3 regions of the Pseudoalteromonas aliena SW19 genome follow, and region 1 is predicted to be linked to each of the others. Evidence: predicted binding sites of a transcription regulator. Region 1 holds the regulator's gene; each other region holds the start of a gene.
What was found. The regulator MetJ, encoded in region 1, represses methionine synthesis genes. The targets are predictions, from matches to a motif close to TAGACGTCTAGACGTCTA.
Positions count from the first base shown of each region.

Region 2: metK (methionine adenosyltransferase) is a predicted target of MetJ. The motif match lies at 9,630-9,647, and genes of this name have one in related genera.
Region 3: PALI_RS10755 (homoserine O-succinyltransferase) is a predicted target of MetJ. The motif match lies at 7,491-7,508, and genes of this name have one in related genera.

Region 1 covers NZ_AQGU01000027.1:63,915-74,994, reverse strand. Annotated here, with positions in the region: gene metL (bifunctional aspartate kinase/homoserine dehydrogenase II) at 1-367, opposite strand, end outside; gene metB (cystathionine gamma-synthase) at 388-1,635, opposite strand; gene metJ (met regulon transcriptional regulator MetJ) at 1,834-2,154, shown strand; gene PALI_RS13635 (malic enzyme-like NAD(P)-binding protein) at 2,272-3,513, opposite strand; gene rpmE (50S ribosomal protein L31) at 4,037-4,252, opposite strand; gene priA (primosomal protein N') at 4,484-6,670, shown strand; gene PALI_RS13620 (SPOR domain-containing protein) at 6,691-7,209, shown strand; gene hslV (ATP-dependent protease subunit HslV) at 7,289-7,807, shown strand; gene hslU (HslU--HslV peptidase ATPase subunit) at 7,819-9,147, shown strand; gene PALI_RS13605 (gamma-butyrobetaine hydroxylase-like domain-containing protein) at 9,203-9,577, shown strand; gene PALI_RS13600 (methyl-accepting chemotaxis protein) at 9,628-11,080, opposite strand, start outside.
Region 2 covers NZ_AQGU01000026.1:400,356-411,435, reverse strand. Annotated here, with positions in the region: gene PALI_RS13130 (EAL domain-containing protein) at 1-922, opposite strand, end outside; gene panP (pyridoxal-dependent aspartate 1-decarboxylase PanP) at 1,194-2,819, shown strand; gene serA (phosphoglycerate dehydrogenase) at 2,852-4,081, opposite strand; gene rpiA (ribose-5-phosphate isomerase RpiA) at 4,091-4,744, opposite strand; gene PALI_RS13110 (5-formyltetrahydrofolate cyclo-ligase) at 4,797-5,393, opposite strand; gene PALI_RS13105 (hypothetical protein) at 5,412-5,960, opposite strand; gene PALI_RS13100 (LTA synthase family protein) at 6,222-8,213, shown strand; gene metK (methionine adenosyltransferase) at 8,377-9,528, opposite strand; gene tkt (transketolase) at 9,831-11,080, shown strand, end outside.
Region 3 covers NZ_AQGU01000025.1:1,144,392-1,155,471, reverse strand. Annotated here, with positions in the region: gene PALI_RS10790 (TonB-dependent receptor plug domain-containing protein) at 1-1,418, opposite strand, end outside; gene PALI_RS10785 (GGDEF domain-containing protein) at 1,718-2,638, shown strand; gene PALI_RS10780 (AraC family transcriptional regulator) at 2,622-3,623, shown strand; gene PALI_RS10775 (TlpA family protein disulfide reductase) at 3,625-4,128, opposite strand; gene PALI_RS10770 (histone deacetylase family protein) at 4,191-5,099, opposite strand; gene PALI_RS10765 (PilZ domain-containing protein) at 5,153-5,521, opposite strand; gene ettA (energy-dependent translational throttle protein EttA) at 5,677-7,350, opposite strand; gene PALI_RS10755 (homoserine O-succinyltransferase) at 7,572-8,519, shown strand; gene PALI_RS10750 (homocysteine S-methyltransferase family protein) at 8,509-9,582, shown strand; gene metH (methionine synthase) at 9,592-11,080, shown strand, end outside.

The DNA of each region.
Region 1 (11,080 bases):
ACCATAATTCCCCATGAGCAAGCAATGCAGATTCTTGTAACTGTCCATTTTGAGCAAGCTCAGCGATTAAATTTAACTCTTCGTTTAATGTATGTAATGCATTGCGCTTAACATCTGCGCGCAGTAATTGTTCAATTAAATCACCTTGATGATTACTCAACTGCAACACAATATCAGCAACAGCTTGCGTGTCTTTTTGTTGATAGCTTTGCCACAAAGTTACTAAGGTATCGGTTGTTTTACCTGATGCCGACACAACCACACAATCACCTAGTTGAGTGTGCCCTAAAATAATTTTTGCCACACTTTGATAACGTTCGGCCGACCCTAAGCTCGAACCGCCAAATTTATGTACACAGTTAACCATATTGTACCAATCCATTTTAATCACCAAAGTGCCGGATGAGCAGCACTTAATTTAACATTGTTATTAGAAACGCCAGCCCTTTTCCCTGCGTGACTTTCGTTCTTTTTATACCCTGGTTTAACAAGATTAAATACGCGATCAAAGTCTGCAAGTAAATCATGTATATCTTCAATACCAACCGAAATACGGATAAGCGTATCGCCCACCCCCGCTTCTAAGCGTGCTTCTTCTTCCATTCCTGCATGAGTCATTGTCGCAGGGTGGCAAATTAGACTCTCCACTCCCCCTAATGACTCAGCTAAACTAAACTCTTTTAAGCTTGTTAAAAATGCAGCCGCATCGTGTATGTCGCCTTTAATATCAAAGCTAACCATGCCACCAAAACCAAGCTGCTGTGCTTTCGCTAATTCATGTTGAGGATGCGACTCAAGACCTGGATAATAAACTTGGCTAACAAACTCAGATTCTTCAAGATACTTAGCAATTGCTAATGCGTTTTCTTGGTGCTGTTTTAAACGGATATTTAAGGTACGCAAACCTCGTAATGTTAAGTAGCTATCAAAAGGTGCCCCTGTAATACCAATATTATTTGCCCACCAAGCAAGTTCATCACCCAGTGCTTGTGTTGCGGTTATGACTGCACCACCAACAACATCCGAATGGCCATTGATATACTTAGTTGTAGAGTGCACGACAATGTCTACTCCAAATTTAATTGGGTTTTGTAATGCTGGTGACAAAAATGTGTTATCTGCTGCAACCAATGCACCGCATTGTTTTGCAATTTCAGTGACCGCTTTAATATCAGTTAAACGTAATACTGGGTTACTGGGTGTTTCTATCCAAATTAATTTTGGTTTAATCTCTAATATTTGATCAAGGCTCTGTTGTTTAGTTAAGTCTAAAACTTTAAGTTTTAATAAGCCGCGCTTTTGTAATGAAGTAAATAAACGATAACTACCACCGTAACAGTCGTGTGGGATCACCAATGTATCGTCGTGATTAAGTAGCTGCGTAGCTAAATGCACAGCAGCCATGCCTGTAGCTGTAATAATGCCACGCGCCCCACCTTCGAGCTCTGCAAGCGTTTCAGCTAAAATATCACGATTAGGATTACCGCTACGGCCGTAATCATATTGGCGCTTAGTATCAAAATCAGCAAACGAATACGTTGTCGACAAATAGAGTGGAGCCACCACTGCACCATGCTGTTTATCAGCCTCTATACCGCTACGCACTGCAATAGTTGCTTTATTTTTTCCACTCATACTTGTCACCTAATTAATTTGGATGTTTAGACGTCTAAAAGAGTAGTTTATTCAATTTAAGAAGTCAAAACATTTAAACCGCTAGATGGCTAAATAACAAGTATTTGACTATCTTTTTTAAATCGATAGAATTTCACGCATATTCACACGCTTTTATCTTGTGTGAGCAATTAATAATCTGAGGCAACGATACATCTTATGGCTAAATGGAATGGTGAGTATATTCACCCATACGCAGAACACGGTAAAAAATCAGAACAAGTTAAAAAGATCACCGTTTCGATCCCACTAAATGTATTAAAAGTATTAACTGATGAACGTACACGTCGTCAAATTAGTAACCTACGCCATGCGACAAACAGTGAACTATTATGCGAAGCTTTTTTACATGCATTTACAGGCCAACCTTTACCTAATGACGACGATTTACGTAAAGATAATGCCGAAAAAGTACCTGAAGAAGTGAAAAAAATAATGCAAGAAATGGGGCTTGAAGTACCTGTTTTAAATGAAGATTAAGCGTTTAAAAAACATAAAAAACCTCAGTAATTACTGAGGTTTTTTTATAACTGAATTTTACTGCATATTTTACTGCATACTTTACTGCATACTTTACTGCATACTTTACTGCATACTTTACTGCATATAGTTTTCAGGTAGCTCAATACGCGCTACACCCGACTCAACAGCAGCAAGAGCAACCGCTCTTGCTATACGTGGAAGTAAACGTGGGTCCATCGGCTTTGGAATAATATAATGAGCGCCAAATTCTAACTTATCTACACCTGCGGCTTTTAATACTTCAGCCGGTACAGGCTCTTTAGCAATACTGCGAATAGCTTCTACTGCGGCTATTTTCATTTCGTCGTTTATCGCGCTTGCACGAACATCAAGTGCGCCACGGAAAATAAACGGGAAACATAAAACATTGTTAACCTGATTAGGGTAATCAGAGCGCCCTGTTGCCATAATTAAATCGCTACGTGCGCTGTGTGCGAGTGCAGGATCTATTTCAGGATCTGGGTTTGAGCACGCAAACACAACCGGCTTATCAGCCATTAACTTTAAATCTTCAGCACCTAATAAATTAGGTCCCGATACACCAACAAATACATCTGCGTCTGCAATTACATCTTGCAACGTACGTTTATCGGTATTATTGGCAAACAATTGCTTGTACTCATTTAAATCATCACGGCGTGTGTGAATAACCCCTTTGCGATCTAACATATAGATATGCTCGCGTAGTGCACCACACTTAATTAGTAACTCCATACACGCAACAGCAGCGGCACCGGCCCCTAAACAAACAATAGTCGCATCTTCAATTGACTTTCCCTGTACCTCAAGCGCATTAAGCATACCTGCTGCGGTAACAATGGCGGTGCCGTGTTGATCGTCATGAAAAACTGGAATGCTACAGCGCTCAATTAACGCTTTTTCGATTTCAAAACACTCTGGTGCTTTAATATCTTCGAGATTAATACCACCAAATGTATCTGCTATATTTGCAACTGTATTTATAAAGTCTTCGGTAGTACGGTGCTTAACTTCAATATCAATCGAATCTAGGCCTGCAAAACGCTTAAATAATAAAGCCTTGCCTTCCATTACGGGTTTAGATGCGAGTGGCCCTAAATTACCCAGACCTAAAATTGCAGTACCATTAGTAATGACCGCAACCATATTACCTTTACCGGTATATTTATAAGCATTTGCAGGATCAGCAGCAATTTCACGCACAGGTTCAGCAACACCTGGGCTATATGCTAGGGCTAAATCTTGAACCGTTTCGGCAGGCTTGGTTAGCTCAATGCTGATTTTTCCTGGAACGGGATGAGAATGGTAATGTAGTGCTTGTTCACGAAAGTCTGACATAACGCGATTGTATCCTGCAATTTAAGTTAAAGTGAGAGGTGTTGTCTGGGTTACGATACCCTTATTATTTTTAAATTCCAAGCAATATCAGGTCTATCCTGTTATATGCTAGATTCATTGATTTTAAGAGGTTTTTCAGTAACTTTGCGAAGATATACTGACATTTCATAAATAGAAATTCATATAAAAAGAATTTTAGAGGTACTTTTAGCCGCGAGTCGTTTTCTCTAAAAACGACTGTCAAATTTTTAGTATAAATAACTATAAACAGCTTAATACTCTACTTTAAAAACATTTATCTTCACGTTAGCTACATTTAACAACTTAGTTAAAAATTGAACACTTCAAAATATAGAGACTATTGCGTACTTTGTCTGCAAAGGTTTATGCATACTCAGAATAAGAACAGGAAATAGTTATGCAAAGAAGATAACGTCAAAATAGGCAGGAAAAGTAAATAAAAGATGAATTTTAGACATAAAAAAAGCACCCTAAGGTGCTTCCTTTAACTAAATAGAAAAAATTACTTCTTGCTACCAAGTGCACCGAAACGCTTGTTGAAACGATCAACACGTCCGCCAGTGTCTAAAACTTTTTGCTTACCAGTGTAAAACGGATGACACGCAGAACATACGTCTAAGTGAATGTTTTTACAAAGAGTAGAGCTTGTTTCGAATTCATTTCCGCATGAACATGTTGCTGAAATTACTTCGTACTTAGGGTGAATACCTTCTTTCATAGAAACCTCTAGTTAAGGCCGCATCGCTCTCCAAACCCGTAGTTTGGTACCATACGTCGTTAAAACAAATTTGTTGGTGGCGGATTTTATCCAACAACTACCAAGCACACAAGGTTTAATTATATTTTTTGCTAAAAAAGTAATCAAATAATAAAACGGTTATAATTTGCTAGTAGGTTTTTAACCGTATATTTAGTACATTACACCATTAATTTTATTAGTTGAGTTGTTATGCGTTTTGTTGAAGTTGCTATAAAAGTCCCGTTACCGCGCACCTTTGATTATAAAGTAGATGAACAGCTCTCAGGCTTGGTTTCGGATCTAAAGCCTGGAATGCGTGTTTTAGTCCCTTTTGGCAACCAACGTAAAGTGGCCGTTATATTAGCTTTAAAAACCAGCACTGAAGTTCCTGAAAATAAAATTAAAAGTATTCTTGAAGTCATTGACGATGCTCCTATTTTATCTACGCAACACTTAGCGCTTCTTAGCTTTACCGCTCGTTATTATTGCTACCCTTTGGGCGAAACGATTCATATAGCCCTGCCTAGTGCACTACGCCAAGGTGAATCACCAGACAAAACAAGCATTAACATGGTAATGCTTACCGAAAAAGGCGCTAAAGTACCGTCATTAAAAGCCAAAACTCAACTCAACTTATTGAAGCAGTTATCACAATCAGGTAAGTCGTCTTTAACTGAACTAAAAGCCTTAGGCTTTAGCAAAAAAACCATCGATAGCCTCATTGATAAAGAACTTGTCACACAAACTATCGAACACGATAACCAATGGCAAAGCATTACCCCCAAAGTGGGTAGCAAACCAATTCTTAATAAAGAGCAAGCGGTTGCCTGTACGGCGATTAATCAAAGCAAAGGCTTTAGCAGCTTTTTATTGGAAGGTGTGACAGGCAGTGGTAAAACTGAAGTATATTTACAGTGCCTTGAAGAGGTATTAAAGCGTGGTGAGCAAGCCCTCGTATTAGTTCCCGAAATAGGTTTAACCCCCCAGACAGTTAATCGCTTTCGTCGCCGCTTTCCTGATACACCCATTATGCTTTGGCATTCAGCCCTGACCGATAACGAAAGACTCCAAACATGGCGATTTTGCGAAAAAGGCAGCTGTGCAATCGTAATAGGCACTCGCTCGAGTATCTTTCTGCCCTTTTTGCAACTCGGTATGATAGTGGTTGATGAAGAACACGACTCTTCATTTAAGCAGCAAGATACCCTTCGCTATCATGCTCGTGATTTAGCCGCATACAGAGCATTTCAGCATAAAATTCCACTCATATTAGGCAGTGCTACGCCCGCGCTTGAAACACTTCACAAAGCGATTAATAATAAATATCAGCTATTGAGCCTAACTGAGCGTGCACAAACCGCGACCGACAACCAATTCAAATTACTCGACATGAAAGGCCAGCCCGATCAAGCTGGTATAGCCCATGCAAGCCTTGCCACTATGCGTCAGCATTTAAATCGTGGTAAACAGGTGATGGTATTTTTAAATCGCCGAGGCTTTTCGCCCACGCTTATTTGTCATGAATGCGGCTGGCTAAGCGAGTGTAAACGCTGTAGCACTAGCGCAACGTTTCACAAAGCGATTGGTCAAATGATTTGCCACCATTGTGGCGATCAATACCCGGTGCCTCATCAATGTCCTGATTGTGGCAGTACGCAAATATTCCCCAACGGCAAAGGTACAGAGCAAATAGAAGAGTTTTTATCAACTGAGTTCCCTGATACGCCGATCACGCGCATTGATCGCGATTCAACTCGTCGTAAAGGGAGTCTTGAAAAAGCACTTGATGAAATTAACTTAGGGGGAGCACGTATTTTAGTTGGCACACAAATGCTTGCCAAAGGTCATCACTTTGCAGATGTCAGCTTGGTGCTTATTTTAGATGTAGATAGCGGTTTATACTCCTGTGACTTTAGAGCAACCGAACATTTAGCTCAGCTTGTTACACAAGTAGCAGGACGTGCTGGGCGCTCTGGAGAACCTGGCCAAGTACTATTGCAGACCCACTTTCCTGAGCATCCACTTTTACAAGACTTGGTTAACAATGGATATCAAGACTTTGCTCGCTTTGCACTGAGTGAACGCGATGATGCCGATCTCCCTCCAATTACAAATATGGCTATTGTTCGTGCTCAAGGACATAGCATTAAGCAAGTCGTCGACTTTTTGACTGATTTGGTTCCAGTCAATGGGGTATCTGGTATACAATTGCTCGGCCCGATACCTGCGCCTCTAGAAAGGGTCGCAGGTATGTATCGTTTTCAGTTACATATTCAAGCGCAAGATCGCCGCATACTGCACCAATATCTTGCGCAAATGGTTGATTATTTAAGCTCAAGCAAACTCGCACAAAAAGTCCGCTGGAGCTTAGACGTAGACCCTATAGACATGATTTAGGTTAAGGCCAAAATAACGCTATGGCACAGCACGATTACATTAACAAAAAACCAGCAAACAGAAAAAACAATAAGCAAGCACCTGCGAAAAAACCATTTCCGATTTTTTTAGTGAGCATTGCTCTTTTACTTGTAGGCGGTTTCGTCTACGGGTTATGGTTTATTAAAAGTAACGCCGATCCTAAGCTGGTAGAAAAGCAGGCTAACCCGACGACAGCTGAAAAAAAAGTCGAAGTGGTTATCCCACGTACGCCCGCATTTATTAAAGAAATTAGAAACCACGAAATTCAAGTTGAGGTAAAACAGCTTGAGCAAAAAGGTCCTTACGTTATGCAATGTGGTTCATTTAAAACCCACGCCCAAGCCGAATCACTCAAAGCTAAAATTGCATTTGCAGGACTTATATCTGAAATTAAGCAAGAAGGCACTTGGCACAAGGTGCGTTTAGGGCCTTATAAAACCAAACGCCAAGCCGAAAGTGATAAAAACAAGCTTAAACGTGTGAATATAGTCAGCTGCGGAATTTGGAACTGGACTTGAAAATAAACCATTCACCCATATAACCTCATCATAATCGTTTTTTACGAGTTGTCTCTACAGCTCGATGATGAGGAATAACATGACTACTATCGTAAGTGTACGCCGCGGCGACAAAGTTGTAATCGGCGGTGACGGCCAAGTATCTCTTGGTAACACCGTAATGAAAGGCAACGCCCGTAAAGTTAGACGCCTTTATAATGGCAAAGTAATTGCTGGCTTTGCCGGCGGTACTGCTGATGCCTTTACCCTTTTCGAACGCTTTGAAAGTAAATTAGAAATGCACCAAGGCAACCTCACCAAAGCAGCGGTCGAAATGGCTAAGGACTGGCGCAGCGATCGGGCTCTTCGAAAACTCGAAGCATTGCTCGCTGTAGCAGATGAAACTGCATCTCTTATTATTACCGGTAACGGTGATGTGGTGCAGCCAGAGAATGATCTAATCGCCATCGGCAGTGGCGGTAATTTTGCCCAATCTGCAGCAACAGCCTTATTAGAAAATACCGACTTAAGCGCTCGTGAAATCGTCGAAAAAAGCTTAACTATTGCAGGCAATATCTGCGTATTCACTAATAATTTCCAAACCATCGAAGAATTATAATAGGAACCGCTATGTCTGCAATGACCCCAAGAGAAATTGTTCACGAACTAGATCAACACATTATTGGCCAAGCGAATGCAAAAAAAGCAGTGGCTATTGCACTTCGCAATCGCTGGCGCCGTATGCAACTTAATGAAGATTTACGTGGTGAAGTGACACCTAAAAACATTCTAATGATTGGCCCAACTGGCGTAGGTAAAACAGAAATTGCACGCCGTTTAGCAAAATTAGCGAATGCGCCATTCATTAAAGTAGAAGCGACAAAATTCACCGAAGTTGGCTATGTTGGTAAAGAAGTTGATACGATCATCCGTGATTTAGTCGACGTGTCGATTAAAATGACTCGTGAGCAGCAAACCAAAAAATTTAAACATCTCGCAGAAGAAGCGGCCGAAGAGCGTATTTTAGATGCCTTGCTTCCTCCTGTTAAAGATCAATACGGCGAAACACAGCGTGATGATAACTCCTCAACACGTCAAACGTTTCGTAAAAAACTACGTGAAGGCCAGCTAGATGATAAAGAAATTGAAATTGATTTAGCTCAAACACAGCCAAACGTAGAGATTATGGCGCCCCCTGGTATGGAAGATATGACCAACCAGCTGCAAAGCATGTTTCAAAACATGGGTGGCGACAAACGCACTAAACGTAAGCTAAAAATCAAAGAAGCCTTCAAACTATTAACGGAAGAAGAAGCCGCGAAATTAGTGAACCCTGAAGAGCTAAAAGAACAAGCTATTTTTGCAGTAGAACAAAATGGTATTGTGTTTATTGATGAAATAGACAAAATTTGTAAGCGTGGTGATTCTTCAGGTCCTGATGTTAGCCGTGAAGGTGTGCAGCGCGATTTACTGCCGCTTATTGAAGGTTCAACAGTAAACACTAAACACGGCATGGTTAAAACTGACCATATGTTGTTTATTGCCTCTGGTGCATTTCAAATGGCAAAACCATCTGACATGATCCCTGAGCTACAAGGTCGCCTGCCAATTCGTGTAGAGCTTGAAGCGCTTACTGCTGATGACTTCAAACGCATTCTCACAGAACCTCATGCATCGCTTACAGAGCAGCAACGAGAGCTTCTAAAAACTGAACAGGTAACTGTTGAGTTTAGTGATGATGCTATTGATCGTATTGCAAAAGCGGCATGGCAAGTTAACGAAAAAACTGAAAATATCGGTGCTCGCCGTTTGCATACTGTGATGGAAAAGTTAATGGAAGAGATTTCATACGACGCTTCTGAAAAAGCAGGCTCGTCACTTACTATTGACGCCGCTTATGTTGAAAAACACCTAGGTGCATTGGTTGAAGATGAAGACTTAAGTCGCTTCATTCTTTAATTGATACCACCTATACTAAAAGCCTCCGTTATGGGGGCTTTTTAATGGGATAAAAATGAAACACGTAACAAAAATACATTACCACAGCATAAGTAAAAACGTAGATATTTACTTTGATGACGAAAGCAAATCGGTATTTAGTAGTGAATTTTTACGCGTCCATTCTCCATCTGCTGAAGTACAAGGACATGGTTCAGGTCCGATGAAGTTAGTGTTTAATAAGCAATCTGTGAGTATTAACAGTATTGAACCCGTTGGGCACTATGCGCTTCGTTTAGGCTTTGATGATGGTCATAATAGTGGATTATTCAGCTGGCAATATTTTGCAAAACTACAAGAGCAGCAAAGCGCACTGTGGGATGAATATTTACAACGTATAAACGAGCATAAAAACAATAAAGATAGTGTGCCAATAAAGTTTATTCCTTAAACCTTATTGGCCATTTAATAGTTTATTATAAGTTATAAATAGCTTATTGATTACACCTTAAACTTATCTATAGCGGCAAATAGCACACGAGATTGTTGAGATACTTCTTCACTTGTTTGTGCATTGCTAGATGCATTTTCTGATGCGCTTTGTGCAATATCGCGTATACGCACTACGTTTTTATTTACCTCTGATGCCACTTGGCTTTGCTCATCAATGGCTACGGCAATTTGTGTGCTCATTTCCATTATCGTTTGTACATCTTCCGTTATTGCTCCAAGTAAATCGCCAGCTTTAATTGCCTGCGATGCACTTTCGTCCCCCTGTGAGCGGCACTTATGCATAATACTGACGACTTCTTGTGTACGCTGCTGCAAAGTACTTATTATACCTTCAATCTCACTTGTGGACTCTTGGGTACGTTTTGCTAATGAACGAACTTCATCTGCTACAACCGCAAAACCGCGTCCATATTCACCAGCTCTTGCAGCTTCAATCGCTGCGTTAAGTGCCAATAAGTTGGTTTGTTCTGCAATGGCACGAATCACATCGAGTACAGATCCAATAGTCTCACCATCTTTTTCTAATTGAGAAACAACGCTCGATGCATCTCCCAGTGAGCCAGACAGCTCTCTAATTTGCTTAACGGTTGACTCAACCTCATTACGCCCTTGCTGTGCGCTCAAGTTGGTTGATTCAGCTTTTTTAGCCGCAGCCTCAGTATTATGTGAAATATCCTGAATTGTTGCTTGCATCTCAGTGGCTGCCGTTGCCACCATATCAGCTTCATGCAATTGCTCTTGCATACCAGAGCTTGTTGCTGCTGTATTCTCTGACAAATGCTCTGTGGCAATATTAAGTGTATTCAAAGCCCCATTAACATCGTTAACTAGGTGTTTAAAGTCACCGATTAAGCTATTGAAGTCGACTGTCATCGTGGTGATTTCATCTTTGCCAGTCTGCTCTATCAAAATAGTAAGATCATTGCTGCGGCGAATATCATTTATAGTATGATAAACACGTTCAATAGGAATGATAATTGAGCGACTAGTAAAATAAACCAAAGCTAAAACAATAACACCTGCAATAACAAAAACGAGAATAGCTAAAAACTGCGCTTGCTCTACGCTTTTTTCAACTTGTAGCTTGGTATCTTGAACGATTTGAGTAACAATTTTTTCACTTTTATTTACGCTCTCTTGCATAACACCCAGCGCACCAGAGTTGAGATCTAACCCTAATTCAGTTTGCGCTTGCACAAGTGTTTTAAACTCATTTTGGTAGGTATCAATTAGCGGGGTTATTTGTGTTTTATAACTACTTAACAAATCAGCCGATGCAATCTGCTGCTTAAAGGTATTTATACTTTCATTAAAGCGGCCTAGATATTTATCATCAAATCTAAGCATAAAATCTTTTTCTGAGCGCCGAAGTTGTAACATAGATGATAAAAGCTTGTAGTTTTCTTGCTCTTTTAATAGTACTTCGACTTCGTGCACTGCA
Region 2 (11,080 bases), on a different contig from region 1:
CGTAAGGGATTTCTTTAGGCGCAAGTAACACTAGCTTATTCGTTGCTAAGCGGTACACACGACAACGAGAAGAGCAGCGGCGTTTAAAATGAATAAGTAAGTTTTTCATTACTTTATCGCCGACCTCAGTACCATAGAAGCTATTTATATCTTCAATTTCGTTGATCCAAATAACCGCAAGTTGCATATGGTGTGCATTACTTTGCTTAATAAAATACTCAAGGGCAATATGATTTTCAAAGCCTGTACTTGAGTCTGTTGCTAAAGAACGTTTGAGCAAATAGATATAAATAGCTGCAACAAGTAATGCGATAAAAAAAAAGAAACTCGCCATCGCCGCTGCTTTAGATACACTTTCCTTAAGCTTTTGGTTTAAATCATAAATTGTAATGTCGGCGCCGGTTAGGTAGGTGTGCCCACTCGCTGTATCAACATAAGGAATAAAAATGCTTTTAAAATGACCCCATTGATCGCTCGATATTTCAAATACGGGTTCGGTTGAATAAAAAGCGCTAATATTTGCATCTGTTGCTTCAGGGTAAATATCTAAAAACTGAGTTACTTTGCCATTGCTCAGATCGTCTTGTGTATAGCTAGAACCACTAAAATAAATTTTGTCGTTCTTTAATATCATAGAGTAAACATAAGCGATATCGAGCGCTTGGGTAAATTCAGAGAGCTGTTTACTCTTAGTTTGATATTCAGAAAAATCAATCGCTTCACCTCGGTTAGCTCTGCTGAGGTACTCCTCGCCCAAAATATGCTTTACGCTAGTTGCTGCATTTAGTAGGCGGGTGTCGACCGATTGCATTATTTCAGCGCGAGTCGTTTGATAGGTGTAGTAAACGTAAGTAAGTAAACTGATTAAAAATAATGAAAAGCCAGCCATTAACCAACTTACTTTCACTCTTCCTTTAAGCATAAATATTCCTTTTTTATTATCGTTTAATTATACGCAAAATATGTAAATGCCCAATAAATAATTGGTATTTATTGGGCCGATTAAAATATTAATTAAATTATCATTTTTTTGTCATGGATTTGAGCGCTTTTATGGCTTTAAACGAGACATTTTAGTTATATTGCAGTAAAGTTAGCGCAATTATTCAAAAACACTGTTGCTTAAAAAATGCCTAAATTGAGCATTTTCCTCTGATAAACACGTGTTTTAGCTACACACACTAGGTATTAAGATGGATCAAAAGCGTTGTGCCGTCGCCTCTAAAGAAAGCCTTAAGCGTATATTTACTGTACCTGAAGCGCCAGACTCAACTTTAAGCAAAATCGAGCTTGAAATTTCGAGTAATTTAGCAGGTTTCTTAAACGAAAATATTGCGGCAATTGAAAAACCATTACATGAAATTGAAAAAGACTTTCAATCGGCTGTTATCCCTGAGGATCCAACGTTTGTATCTGCTTATGCACAGGACATAATGGAACAGCTCGTTGCGCATTCAGTGCATACCGCAGCCCCCAGTTTTATAGGTCACATGACTTCGGCTTTGCCACATTTTTTATTACCGCTGTCAAAATTGATGGTGGGGCTAAACCAAAACCTAGTAAAAATAGAAACGTCTAAAGCATTTACACCTCTTGAGCGCCAAGTGCTTGGAATGATGCATCATTTAGCTTATGGGCAAGAAGACTCATTTTATTCTAAATGGATGCACAGCGCAAAAACCTCTCTCGGTGCTTTTTGCTCAGGTGGTACGGTTGCTAATATTACTGCGCTTTGGATTGCACGAAACCGCTTATTCAAGCCTGATGGTGATTTTAGAGGGATAGGCGCACAAGGCTTAATTGCTGGTATGCTGCATTACGGATACAAAGGTTTAGCGGTATTAATATCAGAACGTGGACATTACTCGTTAGGTAAATCGGTAGATTTATTAGGTATCGGTCGCGAAAATTTAATCGGCATTAAAACCAGCGAAGATAATAAAGTCGATGTAGGAGCGATGCGTGAAAAGGCACTTGAGCTAGAATCGCAAGGCATTAAAGTAATGGCAATTATTGGGGTCGCTGGTACGACCGAAACAGGGAATATAGATCCCCTTAATGAAATGGCCGATTTAGCAGAGCAAATTAATTGTCATTTTCATGTCGATGCAGCATGGGGAGGAGCAACACTTTTATCAACGACTCATCGCCCTTTATTAAAAGGCATTGAACGCGCTGATTCAATCACCATTGATGCACACAAACAAATGTATGTACCAATGGGAGCTGGTTTGGTTTTATTTAAAGACCCTGCGGCAACCGATGCAATAGAACACCACGCAGAGTATATTTTGCGTAAAGGCTCTAAAGACTTAGGTAGTCACACGCTTGAAGGTAGTCGTCCTGGAATGGCGATGTTAGTGCATGCTTGCTTACGTGTTATTGGTCGTAAAGGCTACGAAATGTTGATCGATAGAAGCATTAAAAAGGCGTACTATTTTGCTGATTTAATTAAAGCCGACGAGGATTTCGAACTTATTTCAGAGCCCGAGTTGTGTTTATTAACATACCGCTACGTACCTAAAAAAATAAAACAAGCAATAGCTGAAGCGGATGCCGCAACGCGTTTAGATATTTTTGCATCATTGAATCGCTTTACTGCCAGCATGCAAAAAAGGCAGCGTGAATCAGGTCGCTCGTTTGTATCACGTACGCGTTTAACACCTTCTAAATATGATAACCAGCCAACCGTTGTATTTAGGGTTGTACTTGCAAACCCACTTACATCGGGGGCTATTTTAAAAGATATTTTAGCTGAGCAAAAAGAATTGGCTAAAACCGATCCCGTGTTCAAAAAGTATTTAAGAAAGTACATGTAGTTTAAAAGGGTCCATAAGGACCCTTTTAAATATTAATGTAAAATACGCGCTCTAATTGTTCCCTCAACGGCACTGAGTTCTTTTAGTGCAACTTCTGAATGATCTGTATCCACATCAATAACAACATAACCAATTGCTTCATCAGTTTGCAAATACTGCGCGGCAATATTAATACCGTGCTGGGCAAAAGCTTGGTTAATTTGTGTTAATACGCCAGGGCGATTGTGGTGTACGTGTAATAAGCGGCTACGATTAGCAAGCTCTGGCAGTGATACTTCAGGGAAATTGACGGCGGTGATGGTAGAGCCATTATCTGAGTATTTAGCTAGTTTACCGGCAACTTCAATGCCAATATTTTCTTGTGCCTCTTGTGTTGAACCACCAATGTGTGGCGTTAAAATAACGTTGTCGAACTCACGCAATGGCGATATAAATTCTTCATTGTTAGATTTAGGCTCAACTGGGAATACATCGATTGCTGCACCACTGAGTTTTTTCTCTGTTAGTGCCTCTGCAAGTGCGTCAATATCAACCACAGTTCCGCGAGAAGCATTAATCAAAATAGCCCCATGCTTCATAACCGCAAGCTCAGCGGTGCCAATTAGGTTTTTAGTTTGAGGTGTTTCTGGTACGTGCAAGCTAATAATATCAGAGCGTTGTAATAACTGAGTTAAATTATGTACTTGAGTGGCATTCCCAAGTGATAATTTATCTTCAATGTCGTAAAAATCAACGTTCATACCAATGTTTTCGGCCATGATACCTAGTTGCGTGCCAATATGACCATAGCCAATAATACCTAATGTTTTGCCACGCGCTTCAAACGAACCATTGGCCGTTTTTAACCAACCGCCACGGTGAGCTGCTGCATTACGTTGTGGAATACCACGTAATAATAATAAAATCTCACCAAGCACCAGCTCTGCAACTGAGCGAGTGTTAGAAAATGGCGCATTAAATACGGCAATACCACGTTCGCGTGCGCTGTTTAAGTCAACTTGGTTTGTACCAATACAAAAACAGCCAATTGCGATGAGCTTTTCAGCCGCATCTAATACGGCTTCATTTATATGAGTGCGAGAACGAAGCCCTACAAAGTGTGCATCTTTAATACGTTCTTTGAGCTCGTCCTCAGGTAGGGATGTTTTAACGTAGTCGATATTGCTATAACCATTGCGCTTTAGCGTTTCAACTGCGCTTTGGTGCACACCCTCAAGCAAGAGAATTTTAATTTTGTCTTTTGCTAATGATACCTTACTCATAACCTCATCCTATTTAATTTGAGGCCCATTTTTAGTGCCAATAATTACTTTATCAGCACCACGCTCTGCGAATAGGCCATTGGTAACTACGCCAACAATTGAATTTATTTGTGCTTCAAGTTGTTTAGCATTGGTAATATTTAAATTGTACACATCTAAAATAACGTTACCGTTATCGGTCACTACGCCTTGACGGTAAACAGGATCGCCCCCCAACTTTAACAACTCACGTGCTACGTAGCTGCGCGCCATTGGAATAACTTCTATCGGAAGTGGGAAATCTCCTAATGTCTCTACTAACTTAGTGTCATCAACAATACATACAAATTGTTTAGCAACAGCCGCGACTATTTTTTCGCGAGTCAGAGCTGCACCACCGCCTTTGATCATTTCATTTTGGGCGTTAATTTCATCTGCGCCATCAACGTATACATCTAAAACATCGATGTTGTTAAGCTCAAACACTTCAATACCCAACTCTTTTAAACGAGCAGTAGAGGCTTCTGAGCTTGATACCGCGCCTACAATCGTGTCTTTTACTGAGCCTAATGCATCAATAAAATGATTAACTGTTGAGCCTGTGCCTACACCCACTATGGTGTTTTCTTTTACAAACTCGAGTGCAGCCCATGCTGCAGCTTTTTTTAATTCGTCTTGTGTCATTGCTCTGTGCTCATTTAGTCATAAATATGTCGCTAGTATACAAGTTAACGTGTTACCAGCAGTAGGTTTTATCTGGAGTGATAATAGTTTTAAGTGGTACGTCCCACGATTCAATAGGTAGCTCATCAACTTTTTGGCATTCATGTGCTAAGCCAATTAGTTGTGGTTTTTGCCAGTGTTGATCATGTAAACGTGCCAACGTTCTATCGTAAAATCCACCCCCCATTCCCAAACGATTACCTTGTTCATCAAATGCAACAAGTGGCATAAGTAAGTAATCAAGCATTGGTAACGGGCATATTTGAGTGCAGTTGAGCTTAGGTTCCAAGATACCATAGTGATTTGCTCTCATGGGTGAGTTTTTTTCATAACGCTGAAATAGTAAATTAGCGCCATTGAAGGGGTGTATTATGGGAAGGTAAATGTAGTGATTTAAATCCCATAAACTCTTAATTAACAATGACGTATCTAACTCTCCATCGTTAGTTAAATAAATTGCAATATGCTCTTTTTTAGTCGTTTTTTTATCTTTTAAATGTTGAGTAAAATTCATGTTTAATTGCTGGGCCGCTATACCCTGTTGACTTTTTGATAAGTTATTACGGGTTTTACGGATATATTCTCTTATCTGTGAACGTTTATTGCTCATTTCGTTCCCAGAACATAATTAAAAAGAGAATAAATTAGGAAATGCTAAATATGCAGCTAACACTATGAGCAGTGTGATTACTGTTGCTATAAGTGAGTATAAAACGATATTACTGCGTTCATTAGGCGGGCTAATAAGCTCTTCATCAAGCATGAGATCGTCATCCTGCCATTCTTCACTATTTGAAACGGGTGTTTTTGATTCAATTTCAGGAAGACGTTGCTCTAGCTCTTCTAGTTTTTCTTCAAGGCGAATTAAGCTACTTGTGATGTAATCTAACGCATCAAAAATTCGTTCATCACGTCGATCATTATTTGCTAGAGCAGAAGTGCTTTGGGTGTTACTCGAAACGGCTTGTAGTTTGCTTTGGATCCCTAAACTAGCAAGTAATTTAGCCTGTTTTAAGGCTTTATCTTTATTGCTCGGTGCGAAGAGTGATTTACCCTTAAAAAAAGCAGTTACTTTTTCTTCAGAGGTTTTTAATTTTTCTGCTAGGTTTGTACATGCTGTTTTAGCGTTAGTGCCATCAGCTAACCCTGCAAATATAACGCGAAAATTGTCGGCCATCTAACTACCCTTAAAGCTTTTATTATTTAACGAGTATAAACCTAACTCATTTAGAAATGCAGTCCTACCTATAAATTAAAGTCATTTAAATAATGGCTATCGAATCATGTTGTATTTGGGAGGTAGAGTTATGGCAATTATTTAAAAGCCAGTTTTTACAATAGCAAGAATAATTACAAATCATTACATTTGTTTTGTTGTTGGCTTTTGTTTATTCAGTAAAATTGCGCGCCCATGGATATTTCATTTAAGGACACACCTTTGTTTGATTCTCACACGGCTCCTGCGAGTCGTTGGCTACAGTTTGTAAAAGAAAGTGGGCGTATTGCAACACTATGGTTTGCCGGCGTTTTACTTTTTATGAGTTTTCGCGTTTTCTTTTTGATCTATTTTAAAGACAGAATAACAGCACAGTTAGATGCAGATGCTATTTTTGCAACGTTAAAAGCGGGTTTTGCATTTGATTCAGCAGCTACCGGTGTATGCTTTAGCATCGCATTTCTTTTAAACTGTATTTTACAACCTATGCATTTAGGGCACTGGGTAAGTAAGGCTCGTCTGTATACGGGAAGAATATTTTTTATAGTCACCACGTTACTATGCATTGTGAGTGTTACTTATATAACAGAGTACGGCAGCCAATTTAACTACTTTATGCTAGAAGGGTTGAAAGACGATCAACAGGCTATTGCTTTAACAGTTGTTGAGCAATATAAACCATGGGGTAGTCTTCTTAGTTTAGTTATTTTATTAGCGCTAACGTTTAAAATAAATAAAGTGGTTGATCAAAAACACTATAAATTTGTTAATCGCCTTTTCACTACTTGTATTTATAAGCGCACAATACTAATTATTTTAATAGTTGTGTTATTTGTATGCGCAATACGAGGGTCTTTTGAAACACGTCCAGCGTCCAGAAAATGGTCAGCAGTAACAGCCGATGCATTTGTAAATAACCTAGTAATAAACCCGTTTAGAAGCTTTATTTATGCGATTAAAGACTATAACGACTTACAGAGCTTTGGTTTAAATGGCCACAACCCTTATCTAGAAAAAAACTTACCAACGATAGAAAACCCTCTAGCCGCTTTTGAGCAAAAAACAAATGCTCCATTATTGGCTGCTCCATCACAGGTGTTTTTTATCGTAATGGAAAGTTACGATGCTTGGCCGTTACAACAAAAATATGCATCACTTAACTTAACTAACGAACTAAGTAACTTAGCGAGTAAAGGCATCTATTTAGATAATGTTTTACCTGCCGCAAGTAGCACAATGAATTCGTTATCAAGCCTTATGTCGGGTATTGCGTATGCTGGTGTGAATATGAGCCGTATTGGACCTCAAAAGCCAACCAGTAAAATGTCAATATTTAGCCAAGTAGAGCAGCTAGGTTACAAAAGCCGATTTTACTATGGTGGCTTATTATCATGGCAAAATGTCGGAGAATATGCACTTTCACAAGGTGTCGATAAAGTATTTTCAGCAGTTGATGCTGGAGGAAAAGGCAGTGCTGGTGTGTGGGGAATTGACGATGGGCAATTATTTGATTTAGTTGATAAGACAACAAACGATAAAAGTTTTAATCTCATTATGAGCGGCAGCTACCATGGTCCATTTAACCTAGATTTAGATCAATATGGTTACCCTTTTAAATCTTTGGCAGATTATCCAAAAGAAATCCAAGCCTTAGGTGATGACTTGCTAGACCCTTATGTGTTGGGGCACCTTTGGTACTCAGACAAAATGTTAGGTCAGTTTGTTCGTAAAATGGAGCAGCGATACCCAGATGCTTTATTTATAATAACGGGGGATCATTATGGTCGTCGTTACCTTCATCACCAGCCTGATCTATACGAGCTAACTCATGTCCCGATTGTAATTTATGGTAAAGGGGTTAATTCAAACTGGGTTGCTAAAGATCAACTGGCAAGCCACATGGATATTGCACCGACTTTATTAAACCTAATAGCGCCAAAAAATACTGAGTTTTATAGTATGGGGCAATCATTACTAAATGCACCACAAAAAGAGCGCACTGTATTTGGCTTTCAAACAATACGAACTGAAACAGAGCTTTGGCGTGGTGATTTATCTTCGATCTATGAATACCAAAAAATAGATCCGCTTGATAAAACACGTTTATCACCAAACCATAAACCTGAATTTAAAGCCGTCGATAGCCAAACAGAGCAAGCATATAATCAATATATGGCTACAGCGTGGCATTTGCTTACCAGAGGGATGGATTAAAAAAGCAGTTTTTACAGGCTGCCTTTATTTAATTTTTGATACTTTAATTATGCATAAAAAAAGCGCCAATTGGCGCTTTTTTTGTATTTAACCTGAACACTGGTTAAGAGATTTACTAACTTATTATCCAGGGTTCAAGTTATTTAGATAGTTACTTAACCAATTAAAGGCCAGCTGCTGCGCGAAGTGCGTTAGCTTTATCTGTACGTTCCCAAGGGAATTCGTCACGACCAAAGTGGCCATAAGCCGCTGTAGGAAGGTAGATAGGGCGCTCTAAATCAAGCATTTGAATTAAGCCGTAAGGACGTAAGTCAAAGTGTTCACGAATAAGCTCGATTAAACGGCTTTCTTCTAGCTTGCTTGTACCAAACGTTTCAACGCTGATAGAAGTAGGCTCTGCAACACCAATTGCGTAAGAAACTTGTAGCTCACACTTGTCAGCAAGACCAGCAGCAACAATGTTTTTAGCAACGTAACGTGCAGCGTATGCTGCTGAACGGTCAACTTTTGATGGATCTTTACCAGAGAAAGCACCACCACCGTGACGAGCCATACCACCGTATGTATCTACAATGATTTTACGACCAGTTAAACCACAGTCACCCATTGGTCCGCCAATTACAAAGCGACCTGTTGGGTTAATGAAAAACTTAGTTGCACTTGTGATAAGCTCTGCAGGAAGTACTGGCTTGATGATTGTTTCCATCACCGCTTCTACTAAATCTGCTTGAGAAATGTCTTCGCTGTGCTGAGTAGAAAGCACTACAGCATCAATACCTACTGGCTTGCCGTTTTCGTATGCAAAAGTAACTTGAGATTTTGCATCTGGACGTAACCAGTTAAGCTCGCCGCTTTTACGAACCTCAGCTTGGCGTTGTACTAAGCGGTGTGAGTAAGTAATTGGAGCAGGCATTAGTACTTCTGTTTCGTTACATGCGTAACCAAACATTAAGCCTTGGTCACCAGCGCCTTGCTCTTCTGGGCTAGTACGGTCAACACCTTGGTTAATGTCTGGAGACTGCTTACCAATAGTGTTTAAAATTGCACATGAGTCTGCATCAAAACCCATGTCTGAATTTGTGTAGCCAATGTCACGAATTGTTTTACGTGTAATTTCTTCGATATCAACCCATGCGCTAGTCGTGATTTCACCACCAACCATAACCATACCGGTTTTCACGTACGTTTCACACGCTACGCGGGCATGAGAGTCTTGCTCTAGGATAGCATCAAGTACCGCATCAGAGATTTGATCGGCGATTTTATCCGGATGACCTTCAGAAACTGATTCAGAAGTAAATAAATGTTTTGCCATTGTATTTCTGCTCACAAATATTGCGCTTCACAAACGTCGGTATTAGCGCTAAAAAATTAAGGGGCGTATTTTATCGAAAACAAAACACCTTGCATAGTGTTTTTACGCCTAGACGTCTAAATAAAATAACTAATATCATTATGGTCTTAAAAAATATTCATAATAGCTCCTTTTATAGGGTTTTTAATTGCACACAGCCCCCACAATAAGTAAGAATAGATGTATTACAGTGTCCAAGTTACTTGGATGCATAAACGAATACATTAATACCCGTGCAAATACACATAAAGGTAGGAGAATTCATGCCATCTCGCAAAGAACTTGCAAATGCTATTCGCGTCTTGTCAATGGACGCAGTACAAAAGGCCAAATCTGGCCACCCTGGAGCCCCAATGGGCATGGCCGATATCGCAGAAGTATTATGGCGCGATTATTTAAAACATAACCCAACCAATCCAGAGTGGGCTGACCGAGATCGATTTATATTGTCGAACGGCCACGGTTCAATGCTTATCTATTCTCTATTGCACCTAAGTGGTTACGACTTACCACTGGACGAAATTAAAAACTTCCGTCAAATGCATTCAAAAACACCCGGTCACCCTGAATATGGTTATGCACCAGGAATCGAAACTACTACGGGTCCATTAGGTCAAGGGATCACAAATGCTGTAGGTATGGCAATTGCTGAAAAAGCACTCGCTGCACAGTTTAACCGTGAAGGTCACGATATAGTTGATCATTTTACCTATGCATTTATGGGCGATGGCTGCCTAATGGAAGGTATTTCTCATGAAGCGGGTTCACTTGCAGGCACATTAGGCCTAGGTAAACTTGTTGCATTTTGGGATGATAACGGCATTTCAATCGATGGCGAAGTAGAAGGTTGGTTTACTGATGATACGCCAGCTCGTTTTAAAGCCTACGGTTGGCATGTAATTAGTGGTGTTGATGGTCACGACAGTGATGCAGTAAGTGCTGCAATTACAGAAGCAAAAAGCGTTACCGATAAGCCATCACTAATTTGTTGTAAAACAATTATTGGTTACGGTTCACCTAATAAATCAGGCAGCCACGATTGTCACGGTGCGCCACTAGGTGATGACGAAATTAAAGCGTCTCGCGAATTTTTAGGTTGGACTGGTGATGCGTTCGAAATTCCTGATGATATTTACGCACAATGGGATAGCAAAGAAAAAGGTCAACAGCTTGAATCAAGCTGGGACGAAAAATTTGCAGCATACGCAAAAGCATACCCAGAGCTTGCAGCACAATACAAGCGTCGTATTAACAACGAACTTCCGGGCGATTGGGCTGAAAAATCTCAAGCGTACATTGAGCAATTACAAGCAAACCCAGCAAACCCAGCGTCTCGTAAAGCATCGCAAAATGCTTTAAACGCATTTGGTCCGTTATTGCCAGAATTCATGGGTGGCTCAGCCGATTTAGCAGGCTCAAACTTAACAATTTGGGATGGCTCTAAAGGTTTAACGGCAGATGATGCAAGCGGTAACTACATTTACTACGGTGTACGTGAGTTTGGTATGTCAGC
Region 3 (11,080 bases), on a different contig from region 1:
CAGCGTGCGCCCAGCTCCCAAGCAAACAAATCATCTTGGTGTTTAACAAGTGCAAACACGTCAAAGCGATCTTCTTCTAAGGTACTTACGCCTCCAGTAACAGCTTCATATTCACTGTCAAAGGTAGCGAGTGTTAGTGGGGTTGCCGCATATTGATCCCAGCGGGTAAGGCCTAACGCTCGCTCGTTTTGCGATTCAAAAATTTCACTGTCACGCTTTTTACTTTGTAAAAATGCACCAAATTGAATTTCTTTATTTTCGCCCCAAGGCTGGCTATGTTGCCATTGCAGTGTCCATTCTTTGTCGTCTATTGCGCTTTTAGTTTGCTCTTCTTCAAATACCATAGGCAGCTCTGAGGTATCTAGCTCTACTTCTTGCTCATAGACGGATTCTTCAAATTTGGCGAACCCAAACTTAAATTTACTGGTGCCGTTTAGAAGTGGGAACTCATAAGCGGTATTGATATTGTAATTAGTCTGATCGATATACTTAACATTGGCGTTATCGGTTTCTAAGTTTCCACCATTTACAATATCGCTATTGGTAGCAGTGGGGTCATTGTATTCAAATGAGCGCTCATCTTCAGTTCGCTCTGTATCAACCCACATTGCGCTAATATTAAACTGACTGTCGTCATTAAAAATAATTTCGTAACTGGCGTTAAGTGATGTGTCGTCGCCATCGCGCGTATCAGATTGATCTTCTCGGTTATCAAATTCTTCCGTTCTATAGTTTTTATTATTTTCTGGGCTATCGCCATAGCGCTGGCTGGTTTTTTGTTTTGGGTTATATCGTCCTTGTAAATTTGCACCAAGCAGTAATCGCCCTCCGGCTAATTCGGTACCGTATACGCCCGCTAAACTTTCTTTAAACTCACCATTGTCATAACGTAAGCCACCAACACGTAAGTAACCGCCGTCGAGGCTATAACCATCGCGCAATACAATATTTAATGTGCCCGCTATCGCATCGGCTGAACGATTCGCGCTTGATGAGCGAATTATTTCAACGCGTTCGATTAACTCAGCCGGAATTCGGTCAACAAAAAATGAACGGTCGGCACCCGCGCCAGGCACTTCCTCACCGTTTATAAGCACTTTAGTATAGGCAGGGCTTAAGCCTCGCATCCGCGCACCATCCGATTCAAGCACATCCGATAAGAATGTAACGCTAGGTACGCGTTTTAAAGCATCACCGGCTGTAAGCGGTTCAAAGCGTTGAAAGTACTCTTGTGAATACTCTAAAGTGGGTGCAAGTTCGTCTGAGCGATTTCTGTAACCAATTTCGCCATATACAACAATTTTTTCAGAAACCTCAATGTCTTTCTTTTTAGTTTCTTTTGCATCATCTTCTGCATACGCCGTTAAATTACATAATGCTAATGCGGCTACCAGTGCTTTTATTTTAAAGTGTTTCATTGTATTTGCTCTTGGTTATTACAGGGTTGTTTCTTGGTATGGCGAGCAAACTAAGGTTGTTTGATGACGTAAATGTGACAAGGTATGTATTAAACACGCGTATTTAGTGACGTTTGAGCAACACGCAGAGCTTATTGAGCTTCTCGCACTCCTGGTAAAGCAATGCGTTATGCACTGTGCAGCGCTGTTTTTAAAGTCCCTATCATTTTGTTGTCATATAGCTGAGCTAATATGACCCTGCTAACACAAACTGATATGAACTAACTTTAAAACTCATTTATAAACAAAAGATACAACACATGCGATTTAATCCCTTTACCAGTCACCGACTATTAACAAACGCCATCATTAGCCTATTTTTAAGTGCTGTGTTTTTAAGTGCTTATTTAGGTGAACTTAAAACATATGCTGATATTCAATGGCTCGATATTATGGGGGAGGGCGGCATTGTATTAATGACTCTTGTTTGGATCTCCGTGTTATTAATATCTAGGCCCCCCAGTAAAGTAACAACTTACTTGGTGATTGGTGTCGGGCTATTTATGTTTTCAGCCACGCTCGATTTACTTGATGAGTGGTTAATGCATCCTGCGCATCAATGGCTAAGTTGGATTGAATCACTGCCCGCGCCGCTAGGCATGCTATTAACGAGTGTAGGTTTGTATTACTGGCACCAAGAGCAATATGTATTAAATCGTCAGTTACGCCGTCGCGAAGTGCATTTACGTGAGCACGACAAAGTATGCTCAGTCACAGGCCTTTATAAAGCGCAGTATTTAGATTCAGTAATTAACGAGCAATTAATTAGCACGCAGCCGTTTTGGTTAGGAGCTATTGATATACGTGATTTCTCGCACTTTAATAATGAATTTGGTTTTAGTGAGGGTGACAGGTTACTGCGTGAAATAAGTGAGTTATTACTTATGAATTGCCGATTAAGTGATGTGGTGTGCCGTTATGCGGGAGATTGTTTTATGGTGCTAATGCCTGCGACCACAGAGCAACAAGCAAAAGAGTTGATGGCGCAAATTAAAGGAGCACTAAAGTACTGCGCATTTAAAGTTGAGGCGTCAAAAAAAGCAAGGTTTCAGCATGTAACGACAGCTTTAATACAAGGAAATGTACGCAATAACACGCGGACATTAACAAGCCAGTTGCACAGCCAATTACAGCAAAAAAAGTATCAACAAAAAGTAGCGCAACGTGCATACCTTTGTTAATCAAAATGATAAGTACTTAAGCGCACAAGGGCTTATCACAACAATTGTAGAACTGGCACAGAACCGAGGGATTGATTTACATAAACTGTTGCGGGGGACTGGTATTTTTGAGCAAGATTTACTTAATTTTCAGCATGCATTTAGTATCTCTCAGCAGGTGCGTTTATTAGCACAATTTAAGTCATTGATGAAAAGTACCGACAGTGGCTTTTTACTCGGTAGCCAGCTAATTAACGACACACGAGCTGAAGCACAAACCCTTATGTACAGCGCTAATTTAGCTCAAGTATTAAAGCAGTTATCGCTTTTAAGAATGCAGCTAGCGCCTTTGTTATTTAGTCAAACGTATATTAAAAACAATAATTTTTATATTTATATTCAGCCCGCGCACGGGCTCGACGAAGATTTATACCATTATGTTTTAGAGATATACAGCACCGCATTTTATAGTTTACTTAAACGAGTAAGCACAAGTTATCCCCATTGCCAGTTTGACTTTGCGTTTAAGCGCCCTCGCCATATTCAAGAATACGAACATAATTTGGGACTCAAGGTTAGTTTTGATAAGCCATGTACACGCTGGGTATTAAATAAAACTATGTTACGGGCCAGAAATCCGCATGCTAGTCAATTACGCTTTATGCAAGCTCAGTCGCAGTTACATAACAAAAATGTAGTTAGCATGACTTTTATTGAAGCGGTCTGTCGGTACTTATATGCCTATCCAAGTGTCAATTTAGAGTTTACTGCCAAACATTTTGCAATGAGCCCAGCAACATTTAAGCGCAAACTTAAACTCAATGGTGTACGCTTTTCAACGTTAATTGATGCTCAAAATAAGCATAAAGCGATTTATTTACTTACCTTATGTGCTAAACGAAATGAACAAGTCGCTGAGCAGTTGGCTTTTTATGATATACCTAACTTTCGGCGTGCATTTAAACGTTGGACAGGTTTAACTCCGAGCCAGTTAAAAACGCAGTAAGCTACTTTGTTTTTACATTAATAGAATGCAGTAAGGTGCGTGCATTTAAATGCAGGTTTGCATCTTCTGGGTTTGAAGTGTTAGTAAGCCAAACAACGCTGCCTTTTTTATCAATAAATAAGGTAGTCGGTGTACCTCGTATACTTAATTGCGCTGCAATTGCGTCCGCTTTTACTGCTGTTTTAAAAGTATACCCTCTGTTTGAAAGTGCTTTAGCGGGAGTGGCATCGTCATCTTCTTTAAAGCTCACGGCAATAACTTTTAAGCCCATGTCGTTTATTTTTTGAAGCGCGGGTTGCAGCTTTTTACAGTATGGGCACCAAGTCGCCCAAAAATGCAAAACATAAGGCTGGCCCACTAAGTCATGAGTATTAATGATAGAGCCATCTGCCATTTGTAAATTTAATGTAGGCAATTGAGGATACGCTTCATCTGTGTTTTGATCTTGCGCATATAGAGTAAAGCTTAATAAAAAGAGTGAGATAGCAGTAAGTAGTTGTGTCATAGTGTTTTCGTTTTTATTGTCTGTATTAAATAAGAACGAGAATTTAACATTTTTATTTCATATTAAAAGCGAGCGGCTTGCTCAACTATAATTGCGTGGCGTTTAGCAAGACGAAGGTGATCTCTATCATAACCGCCGCCAATCACAGTGGCTACTGGCGTGTTGTGCTCAAGGCAGCGTTTAAGCACTAAGTGATCGCGTTTGACTATTCCATCCCAACTGATATCTAATTTACCTAGCCCATCGTCTTGCCATATATCAACGCCTGCGTCGTAAAGCACTAAGCTTGGGTTTAGTTCTTTAAGTAAATAACTTAAGGTGTCGTCTACTATGGCGAGGTATTCGTCGTCTTTCATATTGTCGGCCAAGCCAATATCCAAATCACTAGGGGACTTTCTAAAGGGGAAGTTTTTTTCACAATGAATAGAACAAGTATAAGCATAGGGTTGATGCTGTAACATTGCAGCTGTGCCGTCGCCTTGGTGCACATCTAAATCAAAAATAAGCACATTAGTCACTTCGCCACTTTTTATTAACGTCTCGGCAGTAAAGGCTAAATCATTAACCATGCAAAAACCTGAACCAAAGTCATGATGTGCGTGATGTGTGCCACCAGCTAAGTGACACGCTATGCCGTGTTGAAGTGCTAAGCGAGCCGTTTGCAGCGTACCTTGCGGGGCTGTAAATGTACGATTCATTAACTCTTGGGACCAAGGTAAGCCAATGCGACGCATGGTTTTTTCATTTAAGCGGTTGTGCCATAGATCTTGAATGTAGTTATCGCAATGCACAAGTTCAAGTGGCCCTGGCTTGCCTAATATTGGCTCAACTAGATTATTGCCAATTAAGCCAAGCTCTGCAACATGCTCATATAAATGTGCAAACTTACTCATTGCAAAGCGGTGTTTTGGATCAAAACTAAACGAGTAATTGGGGTGATACACTAAAGGTAAATGTGGATTTAAGATCATGTTTGCACAAGTTAAAAAATTTGCTCTATGGTAATCAACTAATCTAAATGAGTCTATTGTTGTGTGTCGTGGATCAACATAGCGAGCTCGCGATGTAATAGTTCGTCATCGGCTAAATTTAACTCAATTAAGCGCTTTAAATGCGTAATACTGTCTATATCAATATAATGGCATTTTAGGCCTATGTGGTTTGCTTTTATATGAGAAACCATAACTTCCATTTTTATTTCTATTTCGCTTTGCGGGAGTGTAAAGCACAGTATTGCATTGGTATTAGTGCTGCTAGAAAAGGCGTCACATCTAGTAATTAACGCGCCGTGTAAAGAGATATCGAGTAATTTACATGGGTATTGATGATCATTAAAAATTACTTGTGCATCGGTTGAAAATAAAACACGAGAAAACTGACGACGATTTTGCATAACCTAACTTGGCCTTATTGTTTTTATAATAAATTAATCATAGCGGGTAATTCTCTACATGCTAGAAAATAAGTGTTTAGAATACTGGTGGCATAAAAAAGCCCCGCATAAATGCAGGGCTTAGTGTTACTGTAATAAATTAGCTACAGTGAATATTAGCCAATTTTTTTGTACTTAATACGTTTAGGTTGAGCTGCTGCTGCACCCAATGTCTTTTTAAGCCACTCTTCGTATTCAGTGTAGTTACCATCAAAGAAGTTAATTTGACCTTCATCGCGGTAATCTAAAATATGTGTAGCAATACGGTCAAGGAACCAACGGTCATGCGATATACACATTACACAACCTGGGAACTCTAAAATAGCGTTCTCCAGTGCACGTAGTGTTTCAACGTCCAAGTCATTGGTTGGCTCATCCAGTAATAACACATTGCCGCCCGCTTTTAATAACTTAGCAAGGTGTAAACGGTTACGCTCACCACCTGATAGGTCTTTAACAAACTTTTGCTGATCGTTACCTTTAAAGTTAAAGCGACTTACATACGCACGGCTTGGGAACTCAAAGTTACCAATTTTTAATACGTCTTGACCGTCTGATATTTCTTGGAAAACAGTTTTGCTTTCGTCCATCCCGTCGCGGAACTGATCAACAGTCGCAAGGTGTACAGTTTCACCAACGCTGATGCTACCGCTGTCTTGCTCTTGCTCACCGCTTATCATTTTAAATAACGTTGATTTACCCGCGCCATTCGCGCCAATAATGCCCACAATGGCACCTTTTGGCATGCTAAAGCTTAAATCGTCAATTAAAACGCGATCGCCAAAGCTCTTACGAAGATTAGTTACTTCAAGTACTTGGTCGCCTAAACGCGGGCCAGGTGGAATAAACATTTCGTTAGTTTCGTTACGCTTTTGGTAATCAGATTGCTGCATTTCAGTAAACTGAGCCATACGTGCTTTTGACTTAGCTTGGCGACCTTTAGGGTTTGAACGAACCCATTCAAGTTCTTGCGCAATTGATTTTTGACGCGCTTTTTCTGATTTTTGTTCTTGCTGCAGGCGCGCATCTTTTTGTTCAAGCCAAGAAGAGTAGTTACCTTCCCATGGAATACCTTCGCCACGGTCAAGCTCTAATATCCAACCAGCTACATTATCAAGGAAGTAACGGTCATGCGTTACTGCCACAACGGTGCCTTCGTAATCGTGTAAGAAACGCTCTAACCATGCAACCGACTCAGCATCCAAGTGGTTAGTTGGCTCATCGAGAATAAGCATGTCTGGTTTTTCAAGTAATAATCGACATATAGCAACACGACGACGCTCACCACCTGAAAGGTGCTCAATTTTAGCATCCCATTCTGGCAGACGAAGTGCATCAGCAGCACGTTCTAAAACGTTATCGATGTTATGACCATCGTGCGCTTGAATAACCGCTTCAAGCTCGCCTTGCTCTTTTGCAAGTGCGTCAAAGTCAGCACCTTCCATTGCGTATTCGTTATACACTTCATCAAGACGGCTAAGTGCATGTTTAACTTCGCCAACAGCTTCTTCAACAATTTCACGCACTGTTTTACTTTCGTCCAGTACAGGCTCTTGTGGCAAGTAACCAATTTTTGTACCAGGCTGAGGATGTGCTTCACCTTCAAAATCTTGGTCAACACCGGCCATAATGCGAAGTAAAGTAGATTTACCAGAACCGTTTAAACCAAGCACACCAATTTTTGCGCCAGGGAAAAAGTGCAACGAAATATCTTTTAAGATAGTGCGCTTAGGTGGCACAACCTTAGATACTCGACTCATCGAGAATATAAATTTATCAGGTAAAACCATGAAAGGAGCCTTCAAATAATAATAAAAATTTCAATGTTGTATTGTAGTGGCTCTCAGGTGAAACAGTCAACGAATGGCATAGTTTTAAAGCACTAAAGCATGCTTGTAAGCAAAGTATAAAATCATGAATAAATTTCATTTGGACATCTATACATCTAGAGGTTGATATTTTTTACTTTCAGTTCATAATTAGCATAGGTTTTTATGAACAGGAGTGAAGTATGCCAATTACAGTAAAAGACGAGTTGCCGGCTATTGCGCGTTTACGTCAAGAAGACGTATTTGTAATGCCAAAAAGTCGTGCAAAAACGCAAGAAATACGCCCAATGCGTTTGGCTATTTTAAACTTAATGCCTAATAAAGTAGAAACCGAAGTTCAGTTTATTCGCTTACTTGCCAACTCGCCTTTGCAAGTAAATGTAGAACTACTACGCCTTGACACTCACCGCAGTAGCAGTAATTCAGAAGAGCACCTTGATACCTTTTATCGTTATTTTTCTGAAGTGAAAGACAACAATTACGATGCATTAATAGTAACAGGCGCGCCACTTGCCCATTTAGAATACGACGATGTAGCGTATTGGGATGAGCTAAAGGTCATTATTGATTGGGCCGAGCAACACGTTACCTCTACGTTATTTTCGTGCTGGGCAGCACATGCCGCGTTATATCACCATTACAATTTAAAGCGCGATTTAAAAGACGACAAACTGTGTGGCGTATTTACTCACCAATGTTATTTTGAGCACGGTGCACTGACTCGCGGATTCGACGACACTTTTTTAGTACCGCACTCACGCTATGGCCACATTGATATAAATAAAATAAACGCCTGTGATGAGCTGGTGGTATTGGCTGGCTCTGAGCGAGTAGGGGCTTATTTACTTAAAAATAAATCGGGTAGCCAAGTGTTTATAACCGGTCACCCAGAGTACGACGCCGACTCGCTAAAAGCAGAATATGAGCGAGATTGTAAAAAAAGCCCCAATGCACCAAAACCCGAAAATTACTTTGTGGACGATGATGCAACCAAACAACCTTCAAAAACGTGGCAAAGCCATGCTTTTTTACTTTTTTCGAACTGGTTAAATTACTACGTGTACCAAACCACACCGTATGATATTAATTTAGTTAGCCAAGATGTGAGGACTAACAACTATGCCGAATAACGCGCCTACAAATAATAAGCAAGCCGAAATAAGTGCAGCATTAAAAGAACGCATTTTAATTTTAGATGGTGCTATGGGCACCATGATCCAAGATCATAAGCTAGAAGAAGAAGACTATCGCGCAGAGCGTTTTAAAGACTGGCATGTATTAATTAAAGGCAATAACGATTTATTAAGCCTAACCAAGCCCGACTTAATCACTGATATTCATCGTGGTTTTTTATCAGCGGGCGCCGATATTATCGAAACTAACACGTTTAACTCGACCACTATCTCGATGGAAGATTACGACATGGCAAGCCTAAGCCGTGAAATAAACCGAGAGTCGGCTAAATTAGCACGCGCAATTTGCGATGAATTTACAGCTAAAACGCCACAAAAACCACGCTATGTAGCCGGTGTTTTAGGACCAACCTCTAAAACGTGTTCAATTTCGCCAGACGTAAACGATCCGGGTTACCGAAATGTCACCTTTGATAAGTTGGTTACTGCGTATGTTGAGTCTACCCTTGCATTAATGGAAGGCGGCGCCGATTTAATACTAATCGAAACTATATTCGACACCCTTAATGCAAAAGCCGCCTCGTTTGGCGTAGAGGAAGCCTTTGAGCAAGCTGGGCGTACATTACCAGTTATGATCTCGGGCACTATTACCGACGCCTCAGGGCGTACGCTTTCTGGGCAAACAACCGAAGCATTTTATAATTCTATTCGCCATATTAAGCCTATTTCGATTGGTTTAAACTGCGCGCTTGGTCCTGATTTACTGCGCCAATATGTAGAAGAGTTGTCGCGCGTATGCGAAACCTTTACGTCGGTACACCCTAATGCGGGCTTGCCTAATGAGTTTGGTGAATACGACTTAGAAGCGGGCGATATGGCAACCGAAATTATCGATTGGGGTAAATCGGGCTTTATTAATATAGTAGGCGGATGCTGTGGCACCACGCCTGCGCATATTCGCGCGTTTGCAAAAGGGCTCGAAGGCGTTAAGCCTCGCCAATTGCCAGAGCTTGAAGTACGTATGCGTTTATCGGGCCTTGAAGCCTGTAACTTAAATTAAGGAGCCAACATGACACAGCAAATAGCAGTATTTACCAATGTTGGTGAGCGTACCAATGTAACTGGCTCGGCTATGTTTAAACGCCTAATCATGGAAGAAGATTTTGAAGCCGCGCTAACAGTGGCCCGCGAACAAGTAGAAAACGGCGCACAGGTTATTGATATAAACATGGACGAAGCCATGTTGGACTCAAAAGCCGCCATGGTTAAGTTTTTAAACTTAATAGCCTCAGAGCCCGATATTTCTCGTGTACCAATCATGGTCGACTCCTCAAAATGGGAAGTAATAGAAGCCGGTTTAAAGTGTATTCAAGGCAAGGCAATTGTTAACTCAATATCGCTTAAAGAGGGCGAAGAGCCATTTATTCGCCAAGCTAAAATAATAAAACGCTTTGGTGCAGCTGCCGTTGTAATGGCGTTTGATACCGACGGACAAGCAGACACGGCCGACCGTAAGTTCGCAATATGTGCGCGCAGTTATAAAATTCTAGTAGAAGACATTGGCTTTGCGCCTGAAGATATTATTTTCGACCCTAATATATTTGCCGTAGCCACCGGTATAGAAGAGCACGATAACTACGCCGTAGAATTTATTGAAGGCACACGCCGCATTAAGCAAAACTTACCGCACTGTAAAGTGTCGGGCGGTGTATCAAACGTATCGTTTTCGTTTAGGGGTAACAATCCAGTACGTGAAGCCATTCACTCGGTGTTTTTATATCATGCTATTCAAGCTGGTATGGACATGGGGATTGTAAATGCGGGGCAACTAGCCGTTTACGATGATATACCAGAAGAGCTACGTAAAGCCGTTACCGACGTAATACTTAACACCGACTCAGGCGCAGGCGAGCGTTTAGTAGAGCTTGCACCAAAATACTCGGGGATGGCGCAAGCCGAGCGAGTAGAAGATTTAGAGTGGCGCACATGGCCTGTTGCAAAACGCCTTGAGCACGCGCTTGTTAAAGGTATTACTACCTTTATAGATGAAGATACCGAAGAATGCCGCGCCGCAGCAGCTAAACCTATTCACGTAATTGAAGGGCCGTTAATGGACGGCATGAACGTAGTAGGGGATTTATTTGGCGCAGGTAAAATGTTTTTACCACAAGTGGTTAAATCGGCGCGCGTAATGAAGCGAGCCGTGGCCTACCTAGACCCATACATTGAGCTTGAAAAAGAAGAGGGTTCAACCAATGGTAAAATAGTCATGGCGACCGTAAAAGGCGACGTACACGACATAGGTAAAAACATTGTAGGCGTGGTATTGCAATGTAATAACTACGAAGTTATCGATTTAGGCGTAATGGTACCTGCCGATAAAATACTACAAACCGCTATCGACGAAAAAGCCGATATTATTGGGTTATCGGGCCTAATTACGCCATCGCTTGACGAAATGGTACACGTAGCAAAAGAAATGAAACGCCGTGGTTTTGAACTGCCGTTACTCATTGGTGGTGCTACTACTTCTAAAGCGCACACCGCAGTAAAAATTG